One region of the Protofrankia sp. CiT1 genome, then DNA from elsewhere that is predicted to be linked to it. Evidence: predicted binding sites of a transcription regulator. Region 1 holds the regulator's gene; each other region holds the start of a gene.
The links. Region 1 encodes LexA, which represses DNA repair genes until DNA is damaged. Its sites were predicted from a motif close to CGAACNNNNGTTCG; they were not measured.
Positions count from the first base shown of each region.

Region 2: the regulator LexA is predicted to act here: its motif matches at 2,688-2,701, upstream of ruvC (crossover junction endodeoxyribonuclease RuvC).
Region 3: the regulator LexA is predicted to act here: its motif matches at 2,040-2,053, upstream of dnaB (replicative DNA helicase).

Region 1 covers NZ_CAKJTP010000008.1:22,803-27,295, forward strand. The annotation lists gene MJ785_RS02785 (vitamin B12-dependent ribonucleotide reductase) at 1-930, opposite strand, end outside; gene nrdR (transcriptional regulator NrdR) at 1,053-1,502, opposite strand; gene MJ785_RS02795 (LysM peptidoglycan-binding domain-containing protein) at 1,613-1,918, opposite strand; gene lexA (transcriptional repressor LexA) at 2,172-2,945, shown strand; gene miaA (tRNA (adenosine(37)-N6)-dimethylallyltransferase MiaA) at 2,984-3,862, shown strand; gene MJ785_RS02810 (EAL domain-containing protein) at 3,912-4,493, shown strand, end outside.
Region 2 covers NZ_CAKJTP010000044.1:17,871-22,363, forward strand. The annotation lists gene yajC (preprotein translocase subunit YajC) at 1-238, opposite strand, end outside; gene ruvB (Holliday junction branch migration DNA helicase RuvB) at 264-1,331, opposite strand; gene ruvA (Holliday junction branch migration protein RuvA) at 1,340-2,053, opposite strand; gene ruvC (crossover junction endodeoxyribonuclease RuvC) at 2,050-2,586, opposite strand; gene MJ785_RS09900 (YebC/PmpR family DNA-binding transcriptional regulator) at 2,817-3,572, opposite strand; gene pdxT (pyridoxal 5'-phosphate synthase glutaminase subunit PdxT) at 3,583-4,206, opposite strand; gene pdxS (pyridoxal 5'-phosphate synthase lyase subunit PdxS) at 4,218-4,493, opposite strand, start outside.
Region 3 covers NZ_CAKJTP010000018.1:12,377-16,869, reverse strand. The annotation lists gene MJ785_RS05335 (HoxN/HupN/NixA family nickel/cobalt transporter) at 1-454, shown strand, start outside; gene dnaB (replicative DNA helicase) at 599-1,966, opposite strand; gene rplI (50S ribosomal protein L9) at 2,544-2,990, opposite strand; gene rpsR (30S ribosomal protein S18) at 3,002-3,238, opposite strand; gene MJ785_RS05315 (single-stranded DNA-binding protein) at 3,275-3,853, opposite strand; gene rpsF (30S ribosomal protein S6) at 3,868-4,185, opposite strand; gene MJ785_RS05305 (hypothetical protein) at 4,310-4,493, opposite strand, start outside.

The DNA of each region.
Region 1 (4,493 bases):
GTCGATCCGGGCCCGCAGGTGGAAGTCGGTGCCGTCGAGCACCGCCCGCATGAACTCGTCCGTCACCCGAACCGAGTTGTTGGCGTTCTGGTACTGCACCGAGACGATGTCACGGCCGCCGAGGTCCATGTCGAAGCCGGCATCCCGCAACGCTCGGATCTTGCTCTCCTCACGGGCCTTGCTCTCGACAAAGTCGACGATGTCGGGGTGATCGACGTCAAGCACGACCATCTTCGCGGCTCGCCGGGTCGCGCCACCTGATTTGATCGTCCCGGCCGAGGCGTCGGCTCCACGCATGAAGCTGACCGGGCCGGACGCGGTACCGCCGGAGGAGAGCAGCTCCCTGGACGAGCGGATGCGTGACAGGTTCAGCCCGGCACCCGAGCCACCTTTGAAGATCAGGCCCTCTTCCCGGTACCAGTTGAGGATCGACTCCATCGTGTCGTCGACGGACAGGATGAAACAGGCCGAGACCTGCTGCGGTGCCGAGGTGCCGACGTTGAACCACACGGGGCTGTTGAAGCTGAAGACCTGGTGCAGGAGCATCCAGGTCAGCTCCTGCGCAAAGACCTCGGCGTCGGTCTCCGACGCGAAGTACCCGTTCTGCTGCCCGGCGGCCGCGTAGGTGCGCACGACCCGGTCGATGAGCTGGCGCAGTGACCATTCGCGCGTGGCAGCGCCCAACGCGCCGCGGAAGTACTTGCTCGTGACGATGTTCGTGGCGTTCACCGACCAGAAGTCAGGGAACTCCACCCCGCGCTGCTCGAAGTTGACCGAACCGTCCCGCCAGTTGGTCATCACGACGTCCCGCAGCTCCCAGGTGACCTCGTCGTAGGGATGTACGCCGGGCGACGTGTAGACACGTCCTACTTTCAGGCCGGTGGTCTTACCAGCGGGCCGGGTCGACTTCGTGCCGCGGGTCTCGGTCATGGCGCTCCTCGTCTGGCGGATACGGCATTAGGGCGGCGACTAGGGCGTGTTTCGGCAGCCACCTGGACGCGGCTCCCTGATCGAACGACGACTTCCGAAACACGCCGTAACCAGCTGGTGAACTACCTGGCCTGCGTCCGAAGACCGGCGATCGCGGTCTCGAAGTCCGCCAGGGAGTCGAAGGCCAGGTACACCGAGGCGAACCTCAGGTAGGCGACCTCGTCAAGATCTCGCAGTGGGCCGAGAATCGCTCGGCCGATCTCGTCCGAGGGAATCTCGGCCGCTCCGGACGCACGCAGCGTGTCCTCGACCAACTGAGCAAGCTGGGCCAGCGCGTCCGTCTCCACCGGTCGGCCCTGGCACGCCCGGCGTACCCCCGCCACCACCTTCGCGCGGCTGAACGGCTCGGTGACCCCGCTGCGTTTGATGACCCGCAGTGATGCCTCCTCGATCGTCGTGAACCGGCGGCCGCAGGACGAGCACGATCGCCGACGGCGGATCACGGCACCTTCCTCGGTCTCGCGGCTGTCGACAACCCTGCTGTCCGGGTGTCGACAAAACGGGCATCGCACGGACGATCCCCCAAAATCTTGATGACTTACACCTTCGTAACTACCACATGTTGTGGTGGACGATAGAGTCAGCCACCACGACCTGGCAAACCCGCCGGCGTGTCCAACGGTCAGGGCAGGCGAAGCGCCTGGCCCGGAACAAGATCGGTGGTGCCGAGTTGATTCATACCGGCCAGCCGCGCCACAACCACCCGGGTGTCACCCTCGGGCGCCAGCCCACGCGCTATCCCCCACAGGGTCTCCCCGGACTGGACCACATGAACACGCGCCGGCCCGCCACCCCCACGCGACGAGGCCAACGAGGTCACCCGCGCGAGAGACAGGACCAGACAGAAGACAGCCGCGACGAGGACGACCAGGACCGCCCGACCCCTCCTGGTCAACCTCAGCGGAGGCTCAGCCGACCTCTCCACCACACACTCCTTCAACCTCCGAGATCGCAAACAACGAACATCCGTTCGATCGAACTCCCGATCGAGTTTCTACCGCACGACCCCGACGGAATCGCCACGACACGCTCGAACAGACGTTTGAGAAATTCGGTCACGGCAGTTACGGTCGTACCGATGAGATGTCGGTTGTGACCACCAGCGCCGGTTCCCGGCAAAACCACTGGGTCCGCCGGGAGCGGAGTCTGCCACGACCGCGAAACGAAGGAGAACGGCAGGTATGACCACCGACCCCAACCGCACCCGACGTGGCCGGCCACCACGCGGCAGCGTGCGCGACCTGCCGGACGGGCCGGCGGACGCGTCGGGCCTGACCCCCCGCCAGCGCAAGGTGCTGGAGGTGATCCGCAATGCCGTCGAGCGCCGCGGATACCCCCCCAGCGTGCGCGAGATCGGCCAAGCGGTCGGGCTGACCAGCACAAGCAGCGTCGCGCATCAGCTCAGGATGCTGGAGGAGAAGGGCTTCCTACGGCGTGACCCCCACCGCCCGCGGGCCATGGAGGTACTTTCCGCGGACGCACCGGTCCGCCCGGCGGCACGCGACAGCCTCCGTCTCGGGGCACCAGCGATGCCGGCTGCCGGTGCCGACGGATCGGTGGTCCCGTCGGACGGCCATCGCGACGCGGCCTACGTACCCGTCCTCGGCCGCATCGCGGCGGGCGGACCGATTCTTGCCGAACAGGCGGTTGAGGAGATCTTCCCTCTTCCCCGCGAAATCGTCGGCGAGGGCACCCTGTTCATGCTGCGCGTTGTCGGGGATTCCATGGTCGATGCCGCGATCTGCGACGGGGACTGGGTGGTCGTCCGGCAACAGCCGGTCGCGGACAGCGGCGAGATCGTCGCCGCAATGATCGATGGTGAGGCCACGGTCAAGACCTTGCGTCACCGTGATGGCCATGCATGGCTTCAACCGCAGAACCCGGCCTATGCCGATATTCCGGGTGACGAGGCGGCGATCCTCGGCCGGATCGTCGCGGTTCTGCGCCGGGTCTGATCGTGGCTGGCTGTGCCGACCGGGAGAAAGCCGGACGCATGGTGGCGGTCGTCGGGCCGACGGCGGCCGGCAAAAGCGAACTTGCGATCGACCTTGCCGCCGTACTCGGCGGTGAGGTCGTCAATGCCGACTCCATGCAGCTTTACCGCGGCATGGACATCGGCACAGCCAAAGTACCGACGCGGGAGCGCAGAGGCGTCCCGCACCATCTGCTTGACATCTGGGAAATCACCCATACCGCCGACGTGGCCTCCTACCAGGCCAGAGCACGAACCGTCATCGACGATCTGCTCAGTGCCGGCCGGACCCCGGTGCTCGTCGGCGGCTCAGGGCTCTACCTCAGGGCTGTCATCGACGACCTCAGGTTTCCCGGCACCGACCCGGCGGTACGCGCGCGCCTTGAACAGGAACTGTCCGAACGTGGGGCGGCCGCGTTGCACGCCGACCTGACCGCGCGGGCGCCGAAAGCGGCTGCCGCCATCCTGGCCAGCAATGGTCGCCGCATCGTGCGCGCGCTGGAAGTGCTGGAGCTCACCGGCGGCTTCGCCGCCTCCCTACCGGAACACCGCGCGGTCTATGACGTCGTCCAGATCGGCCTCGACCATCATGACCTTGATATCCGAGTCGCCGACCGCGTGGCGGCGATGTGGGCTGCCGGCATGGTCGAAGAGGTCCAGACGCTCGCCGGTCTGGGCCTGCGCAAAGGACGCACCGCCTCACGCGCCCTGGGCTACGCGCAGGTCCTGGCGTGGCTGGATGGCGAGATCGAATCCAGCGAAGCCGCCCGGCTCGCGACCATTGCCGCGACGCGCCGATTCGTCCGCAGACAAAGGTCGTGGTTTCGCCGCGATCCCCGCATAATTTGGCTAGACCATCCCGACGTCGATCAGGTGGCGGGCATGGTCAGCTCAGCCTGACATGCGATGGGTACCGGCGACCCGTTCATCCCGGCGTCTGGAGACATCTGTGACCGCGCTCGAGCTGAACCTCGTCCCGGCCCTGTGCGCCGCGTTCGACGACGGATCGTTGCAGTTGCATTACCAACCCGAGGTTGACCTGCACAACGGGTCGGTCCCGGCGATGGAGGCGTTTCTGCGTTGGCAGCATCCCGATCGTGGGTTGATGCGCCCGTCACAGTTCATGCCGGTCGCCGAAGCGGCCGGCCTGTCCGAACAGGTCGGCCGCTGGGTGCTGCGGACCGCTGTGACGGAGGCTCGGACGTGGCACGAGATGGCTTCAGGGACCACGATCCGCCCACCTCGCCTGTGGGTGAACGTCACCGCCGACCAGCTGATCCGGCCGGATTTCGCGGCCGAGGTGGAACACCTCGTGCGTGGCCGGGGGCTGCCGCCGGGAGCCCTCGGGCTGGAGTTCACCGAACAGACTCTTGGGCTGGCGCACATCGGGGTCCCCCGCCTGTTGGCCCAGTTACGCTCGTTCGGGCCAGCGATCGGCGTTGACGGGTTCGGCACCTGGTATGCTTCGATGTCGACTCTTGATGTCCTGCCGCTGGACATGGTGAAGATCGACGGTCGGTTCCTTCATGCG
Region 2 (4,493 bases), on a different contig from region 1:
GCACGTCGCCCTCGTCGACCTCGACCACGGTCGCGTAGAGTCCGGCCGTGGTCACCACCAGGGTGCCCGGCAGGAGCGACGCCAGCGTCTGCTGGTGCGCCCGTTGGCGGCGCCGCTGAGTCGACATAAAGAAAAAGACAAGCGCCACGATGAGGATCAGCGGCAGAAAACCACCGATCCCGCTCCCGCCGCCATCTTTGGCCACGGTCTGGGCGACCACCATTGCTTGCACGTCCACGTCCTCCCATGTTGTGCGGCCGATGCTACGTACCGGCCGCGGGCACGCGACGCGCAGGCCCCGAACGGGGTTCCTGGGAGCGTCCTAGCGCGCCTTCCAGGGGATCAAGGCCGAGATGGGTGAACGCGGCCGGAGTGGCGATCCGTCCGCGGGGGGTCCGGGCCAGCAGCCCGGCACGCACCAGAAACGGCTCGACGACCTCCTCGACCGTGTCCTGCTCCTCCCCCACCGCCACGGCCAGCGTGGCCAGGCCGACCGGACCCCCACCGAATCGGCGTACCAGAGCCTCCAGCACCGCCCGGTCAAGCCGGTCCAAGCCGAGCGCGTCCACGTCATAGACACGCAGTGCGGCCTGAGCGACCTCACGGGTGACGATCCCGTCCGCCCGCACCTCGGCATAGTCACGGACCCGGCGTAGCAGCCGGTTGGCGATCCGCGGCGTCCCTCGCGACCGCCCGGCGACCTCGGTGGCGCCGTCGCCGGTCAGCCTCACCCCGAGCAGCCTGGCCGACCGGGTCAGCACGCTGGTCAGTTCATCGGGATCGTAGAAGTCCATATGGGCGGTGAAGCCGAACCGGTCGCGCAGCGGGCCGGTGAGAAGGCCCGACCGCGTGGTCGCGCCGACCAGGGTGAACGGAGCGAGGTCCAGCGGAATCGCGGTCGCGCCGGGGCCCTTGCCAAGCACGACGTCGACCCGGAAATCCTCCATCGCGGCGTACAGCAGTTCCTCCGCCGGCCGCGCGATCCGATGGATCTCATCCAGGAACAGCACGTCGCCCGGAGCGAGCGCGGTGAGGATCGCGACAAGATCTCCCGCGCGTTCGACCGCCGGGCCGCTGGTCACGCGCAACGGGACCGCCAGCTCCCGCGCAATGATCATCGCAAGGCTGGTCTTGCCCAGCCCAGGCGGCCCGGACAACAGGACATGATCGGGCGGACGCGCACGGGCGCGCGCCCCCTCCAGCATGATTGTCAGTTGTTCGCGCACCTTCTGCTGGCCGATGAACTCCGCCAGGCTGCCCGGCCGCAGACCGGCCTCGAAGGCTCGTTCCTCCGGCTCGGCCACCGGCGAGACCAGGCCATCGGCGTCCATCGGCTGCCTCATCGGGGCCGCAGAGCGGCCAGCGCCCGGCGCAACAGCACGGCCACGGTGTCCGGCGCCTGGTCGTCACCGGCAGCGCCGGCGGCACCGGCAGCACCGGCATCGCCTGGCTCGCTGCCGTCGGCGCTGCCGGCGCGCACCACGGCCAGCGCGTCCTCGGCCTCCCGCGCGGTATAGCCGAGCCCGAGCAACGCCAGACGGACCTGTTCACCGACGGCGGCCCGGGATCGGCCAGCCGGTGCCGGCACGCCGCCGTGCGGGCCGGCATCGGCGTTCGTGCCAGCGTTGCCAGCCTGGGCCGGCACCGCTGCCGGTGCGCCAAGGCGGTCCTTGAGATCGAGGACGATGCGCTGCGCGCCCTTGCGGCCGATGCCGGGCACCTTCGTCAGCGCGGTGAGATCCTCGGCCGCGACCGCCCGGCGCACCCCGTCGGGGCTGTGAACGCCGAGCACGGCCTGAGCGAGCCTGGGACCGACCCCGGAAGCGCTCTGCAGGGTTTCGAAGACGTCACGTTCGTCGGCGTCGACGAAGCCGTAGAGGGTGAGTTCCGTCTCCCGGACAACAAGGGTGGTGACCAGATGCGCATCCTGCCCCACCCGAAGTCGCGACAGGGTCGCGGGGGTGCACTGTACCAACAGCCCGACCCCGCCGACCTCGACGACGGCCGCTTCGAGCGACAGGGCCGCCACCGTGCCCGAAACAGAGGCAATCATCGACCAGGCTCCTTCCCGACGGCCTGGCCGCCATGGGCCGCCGCTCGCATCCGGGCCAGCGCCGGGCCACGCCACAGATGGCACAGGGCAAGGGCCAGCGCGTCCGCCGCGTCCGCCGGACGCGGCGGGTCGGGCAGCTTCAACAGGCGGCTCACCATAAACGTGACCTGGGCTTTGTCCGCCCGGCCGCTGCCGCTGACCGCCGCCTTCACCTCACTGGGCGTGTACAGTGCCACCGGCAGGCCCCGCCTGGCTGCGGCGACGATGGCCACCGCCCCGGCCTGCGCGGTACCCATGACCGTCCGCACATTGGCCTGGCTGAACACCCGCTCGACCGCGACCGCGTCGGGGTTGTGACGGCTGATCCATTCCTCCACGCCCCGCTCGAGTGCGCACAGCCGCGCGGCAACGTCGTCGGTGGCCGGTGTGCGCAGTACTCCGACCGCGACCAGCGAGGCGCTCCGGCCGGGGCCGCCGTCAACCACACCGAGACCACAGCGCGTGAGCCCCGGATCGACACCCAGCACCAGCACCAGCACCCTCCCCGCTGGCCGGTCCGCGGACCAGCCGTCTTGAACGCAGCCACCGTCGGGCATTGTGGCCCCGGCAGCGCCCGCCACGATCGCGACACGCCCGAACGCCCGTTCGAGCTGCCCCGATCGTACTTTCGGCCGGCGGGGCACGGCCGAGCGGGGTGGCCGGCAACCGCTCCGGGCGTCGCGAAGCGTGCGGGCCGCTCGACAGGCGGCGAGGAGCACCCCCGTCAGGCCGATACCAGTTCCATGATCTCATCGGAGATGTCGGCGTTGAACCAGACGTTCTGGACATCGTCGAGGTCCTCCACGGCCTCGACGAGCTTGAGGACCTTGCGCGCGGATTCCTCGTCCAGGGACACGCTGACGCTCGGCAGCCACGACAGGTCCGCCGAGGAGACCACGAGTGCCGCGCCCAGCGCGGCGACGCGCACCGCGTTGAGGTCCGTCGCCTCCGAAACGACCTCGAAGGCGTCACCCAGCTCGTTGACCTCCTCGGCGCCGGCATCGAGGACGGCGGTGAGGACGTCGTCCTCGCTCAGGCCGGGCGTCTTGGGGACCAGGACCACCCCCTTACGGTTGAACAGGTACGACACCGAACCGGGATCAGCGACGCTGCCGCCGTTCCGCGTGATCGCGACCCGGACGTCGGAGGCCGCCCGGTTGCGGTTGTCGGTGAGGCACTCAACCAGGATGGCCACGCCACTCGGCCCGTACGCCTCGTAGATGATCTCTTCGTAACTGACGCCGCCGGCAAGCTCCCCCGAACCACGCTTGACGGCCCGGTCGATGTTGTCGTTCGGTACCGACTGCGACTTGGCCTTCGCGATGGCGTCCGCCAGCGTCGGGTTCCCCGCCGGGTCTCCGCCGCCGGTCTTCGCCGCCACCTCGACAGATTTGATCAACTTGGCGAACAGCTTGCCGCGGCGCGCATCGACGACCGCCTTCTTGTGCTTCGTGGTCGCCCACTTGGAGTGACCGCTCATGCTCTGCCCCTCACCTGTACTGGCCCCGCCTTCCACGATTGCGTGCGACAACGTCGACAAACAGCTGGTGAATCCGGATATCACCGGTCAGTTCCGGGTGGAACGCGGTCGCCAACAGACTGCCCTGGCGGACCGCGACAATCCTGTCACCGACCTGGCCGAGAACCTCGACTTCATCCCCGACCTTCTCCACCCACGGTGCCCGGATGAAAACCGCCCGAACCGGGCCGCCAGCAACACCGATAAGATCGATATCTGCCTCGAACGAGTCCACCTGACGGCCGAACGCATTGCGCCGCACAACGACGTCCAAGCCCGCGAGCAGCGGCTGGCCGGGAGGCGCGTCCAAGACCTCCCGAGCCAGCAGGATCATGCCCGCGCATGACCCAAAAACCGGCAGCCCAGCCGCGACCGCCAGGCGCAAGGGCTCCAGCAGATCGAACACACGCAGCAACCGGCCGATCGCGGTGGACTCCCCACCGGGCAGGACCAGCCCGTCCACAGCGCTCAGCTCAGCCGCGTGGCGGACCTCCAGCGGATGAGCGCCGGCCGCGCCGAGCGCCCGGACATGCTCACGGACATCACCTTGCAGGGCAAGCACACCCACCCGGACCGGCACCGCCGGGGTGACCATGCCGAAATCGCTCACCAGCCGCGATCGGCGAACCTGGCCGCGGGCTCCAGCTCGCCGGCGCTGATGCCGACCATCGCCTCCCCGAGCCCACGCGAGACCTTCACCAGGACGTCCGCATGGTTGTACATAGTGGTAGCCTCGACGATCGCCCGCGCGCGCCGCGCTGGATCGCCGGACTTGAAGATACCCGAGCCGACGAACACACCGTCGGCACCCAGCTGCATCATCAGCGCGGCATCCGCGGGAGTGGCGATACCGCCGGCGGTGAACAGCACGAGCGGGAGTTT
Region 3 (4,493 bases), on a different contig from region 1:
CGCCACCGAGGTCGCCCTGCTCTTCCTCGCCGCCGGTGCCGCCGGCGCCGGGCTGCCCTGGTACGCGATCCTGGTACTGCCCATCCTGTTCGCCGCCGGCATGAGCCTGCTCGACACCATCGACGGCTCGTTCATGAACTTCGCCTATGGCTGGGCGTTTTCCAAACCGGTCCGCAAGGTCTACTACAACATCGCCATCACCGGTCTGTCCGTCGCGGTCGCCTTCATCATCGGCAGCATCGAACTGCTCGGCATCCTCGCCGAAAAGGCCAAGCTCACCGGCGGCTTCTGGGACTGGATCTCACATCTGGACCTGAACATCGTCGGCTACTTCATCGTCGGCCTGTTCGTCGCCACCTGGGTCATCGCGCTGCTGGTGTGGAAGTACGGCCGCATCGAGGAGAAATGGTCCGCCGGCCTCCGTGACGGCGCCCAGGCCGAGCCCGCGGGCTGAACCTCCACGACCCGGCCGCTGGCGCGACCGCCGATACGAGATGCACGACTCGGCGAACACTGTTCGGGTGCTTGATTTTCACACCATCCCGCTACCTACGGCACGTGGCCGCGCGCGGGCATCGGTCCAGATCTTTGCTCCCGCTCAACTGGCCATGTCGACAAAACGGGAGTAGTGGCCCTGAAAAGCGACGGTGACGGTGCCGGTCGGGCCGTTACGATGCTTGGCGACGATCAGATCGGCCTCGCCCGCACGGGCTGACTCCTTCTCCACCGTATCCTCCCGATAAAGAAGGATCACGGCGTCCGCGTCCTGCTCCAGCGACCCCGACTCGCGAAGGTCGGAGATCTGCGGACGCTTGTCCGCACGCTGTTCCGAGGCGCGGTTCAGCTGGGAGATCGCCACCACCGGGACATCGAGTTCCTTGGCAAGAAGTTTCAGCGAACGCGATATCTCGCTGACCTCCTGCTGACGGTTTTCGGTTCGCTTCGGCGACGACATCAGCTGCAGGTAGTCAAGGACGATCATCCGTAGGTCGTTGCGCTGTTTGAGCCGCCGGGCCTTCGCCCGGATCTCCATCATGGTCAGGTGCGGGCTGTCGTCGATGAACAGGGGAGCGTCGGCGACCTCGCCCATCCGGCGGGCGAGGCGGGCCCAGTCCTCGTCGGTGAGGCGGCCGGTACGGATGCTCTGAAGCGATACCCGTGCCTCCGCCGACAGCAATCTCATGGTGATCTCCATCCGGCTCATCTCGAGCGAAAAGATCACAGATGTCATGCTGTTACGGATCGACGCGGCTCGGGCAAGATCTAGACCGAGGGTCGACTTCCCGACGGCGGGCCTGGCCGCGATGATCCACAACTGGCCACCGTGCAGCCCATTGGTCAGCTCGTCCAAGTCATTGAAGCCGGTGGGAACCCCGGTCAGTGACCCGTTGTGCCCCTGGATGGCTTCGATCTCCTCCAAAGCGGGATTGAGCAGCTCACCGAGGGGGGCGTAGTCCTCACTCGAACGACGTTCAGTGACCTCGTAGACGGCGGCCTGAGCACGGTCGACGATTTCGTCGACGTCCTGCGCGGGGCCGAAGGCGAGCTGGACGATACGGGTGCCGGCCTCCATCAGGCGACGCAGAACAGCCTTCTCCGCGACGATGCGGGCGTAATAGCCGGCATTTGCCGCCGTCGGCACACTTGAGATGAGGGTGTGCAGGTATGCCGGCCCACCCACCCGCTCAAGCAGCTCCCGCCGGCCGAGTTCGGCCGCGACGCTGATGACGTCAGCCGGCTCACCACGGCCGTACAGGTCGCCGATGACGCCGTAGACCGTGCCGTGCGCGGGCCGATAGAAGTCACCCGCGGCGAGTACCTCCACGACGTCCGCGATCGCGTCCTTCGACAACAGCATGCCGCCCAGCGCGCTCTGCTCAGCAGCAAGATCATGAGGTGGGATGCGATCGAAGTCGACCGACCCGCCCGCACCACTCCGAGCGCGGTCAATATCGGTCAGTGTCATGACCACCCCCTGCCATGCGCCTTGTCGTGACCGCCGCTTGTGTCGCAACCACCGCTTCGAGCATCTCGACCGTCGAACATATGTTCGACGGTCGAGATGGTTCTGTCAATCCTCCGCCCTCCGCCCAGCAGCCACACCCGGCCGACCGGCCAACCCCAGGGAACAGTCCAGCCAGCGGCGCCGACTGTACGGGGGTGCGCTCCAGGAGCCCAAATAGTTATCCACAGGAACTGTGGATAAGACCTGTGGATAAGACCGAAAGTCTTGGGGACAGCATCAGGACAAGTCCCCTGAAGCTGTGGATAACCAACTGAAGGACAGATCGTCCAAGCCGAAGTCACGGCCTGGTGGGCATGGGCGCCATCCACCGCCTGTGGACAGAAGAAATCCAGAATTCGATCATCGTGTGCCTCGTGCCCCCGAAGATCAACAATGGATCTGGCGCCGACAGAGAACAACAGCACGAAGGGTGACCACGATGTAACATAAACCGACCGATCCAGCGGCCAGCAGCCAACACCGTGGTCACCCAAGCCGCCTGCTTCAAACCTGCCTTGATCTTCTCAGACAGATCTTCTCAGGCAGAGATGACGTCCAGACGGACGGTCGCGACGACGTCCGAATGCAGGTGCACCGAAACCGTGTGGGCACCTAGTGACTTGATCGGCTTCGGTAGCTCCACCCGCCTGCGGTCCAGGTCCGGACCGCCTGCCGCGGCGACCGCCGCCACCACGTCCGCTGCCGTCACCGAGCCGAACAACCGGCCTTCCTTACCCGCCCGGCTCACCAGTTGGACGGACAGGCTGGAAAGCTGGCCGGCAATCTCCTTGGCATGCCCGAGGTCCCGGACCTGCCGGGCCGAGCGGGCCCGGCGGATCTGAGCGATCTGCTTCTCGGCACCCCGCGTCGCCACGATCGCGTACCGACGGGGGATGAGGTAGTTACGCCCGTAGCCGCCAGCGACGTCGACCGTGTCACCGGGGCTACCGAGGCCGGGTACCTCCTGAGTGAGGATCAGCTTCATCGCCATGCTCCTCAGCGAGCCGTCGAGGTGTAAGGCAGCAACGCCATCTCGCGGCTGTTCTTCACCGCGATCGCCACGTCACGCTGATGCTGACTGCAGTTGCCGGTGACTCGCCGGGCACGGATCTTACCGCGGTCAGAGATGAACTTCCGCAGCAGCGAGGTGTCCTTGTAGTCGATGTAGTCACTCTTGTCCTTGCAGAACGCGCAAACCTTCTTCTTCGGTTTGCGCACGGCCGCCTTGGCCATCGTGCGCTCCTATATGTCTGTGGGTTTGACCGGCCCCTAGAACGGGGGTTCCTCGGAGTAGGCTCCGGCGGGCGCGGACCACGGGTCGTCAACGGCGCCACCGCCGTAGCCCGAGCCGCCACCAGCGGGAACGGGGGCGCCGTAGCCACCAGCTCCGGCAGGCCCGGCAGGCCCGCCGGACGCTTGCGGTGGCCCGCCATAGCCGCCAGCAGGGCCAGCGGCCGGCCCGCCATACCCACCGCCGCCACCGCGACTGGCCTTGACGACCTTCGCGGTGGCGTACCTCAGCGAGGGACCGATCTCCTCGACGTCCAGCTCGACCGAGATGCGCTCGTTACCCTCACGGTCGGTCCACTTCCGCTGCTTGAGCCGGCCCTGCACGATGACCCGGGCGCCCTTCTGCAGCGACTCGGCAACATGCTCCGCGGCCTGCCGCCAGATGGAACAGCGCAGGAACAGCGCGTCCCCGTCCTTCCACTCGTTGGTGGTCCGGTCGAGGGTCCGCGGCGTCGAGGCCACGGTGAAGCTGGCGACCGCGGCGCCGTTGGGCGTGAACCGAAGCTCAGGGTCGTTCGTCAGGTTTCCGACTACCGTGACAACTGTTTCGCCGGCCATGAAACCAAATCCCCTCAGGCCGCGATCTTACGTCGAGGCTTCTTCTCGGGAAGCCGGATCACCTTGGTACGGATCACCGATTCGTTGAGAACGAGCTGGCGGTCGAGCTCGGCGACCACCGCCGGCTCGGAATACAGGTCGATGACGGCGTAGATGCCCTCAAAGCTCTTGCGGATCTCGTAGGCCAGCCGGCGCCGGCCCCAGACATCAACCTTCTCGACGACGCCGCCGCTGGAGCGGACGACGGTCAGATACTGGTCCAGAGACGGCGCGACCGTGCGTTCCTCGAGATCCGGCTCAAGGATGACCATCAGTTCATAATGCCGTGGCAAGGGTGAACCCACCTCCTGTGGACTCGGGCGGCCACGGACAGTTCCGTGGCAGGAGGACAAGCCGCGTATCCGGTCACCCGTACGTGGAACACGCGCGGGCCAACAAGCGGCAACCTCGCAAACACTACTCGATGCGGCTCGGCCCGCGGGCCGCCGCTCGCTGCCCATCCATCGCCGCGCGATGGATGGGTGCCCCGGCTCGTCGGTCAACGCCCAGCGCATCCGGCGGCGACCACCTAGCGGCGACGACCACCCGCAGCCCGGCGCTGACCAATCCGATGACAACCGTGAGCGCAAGCACCACGAGC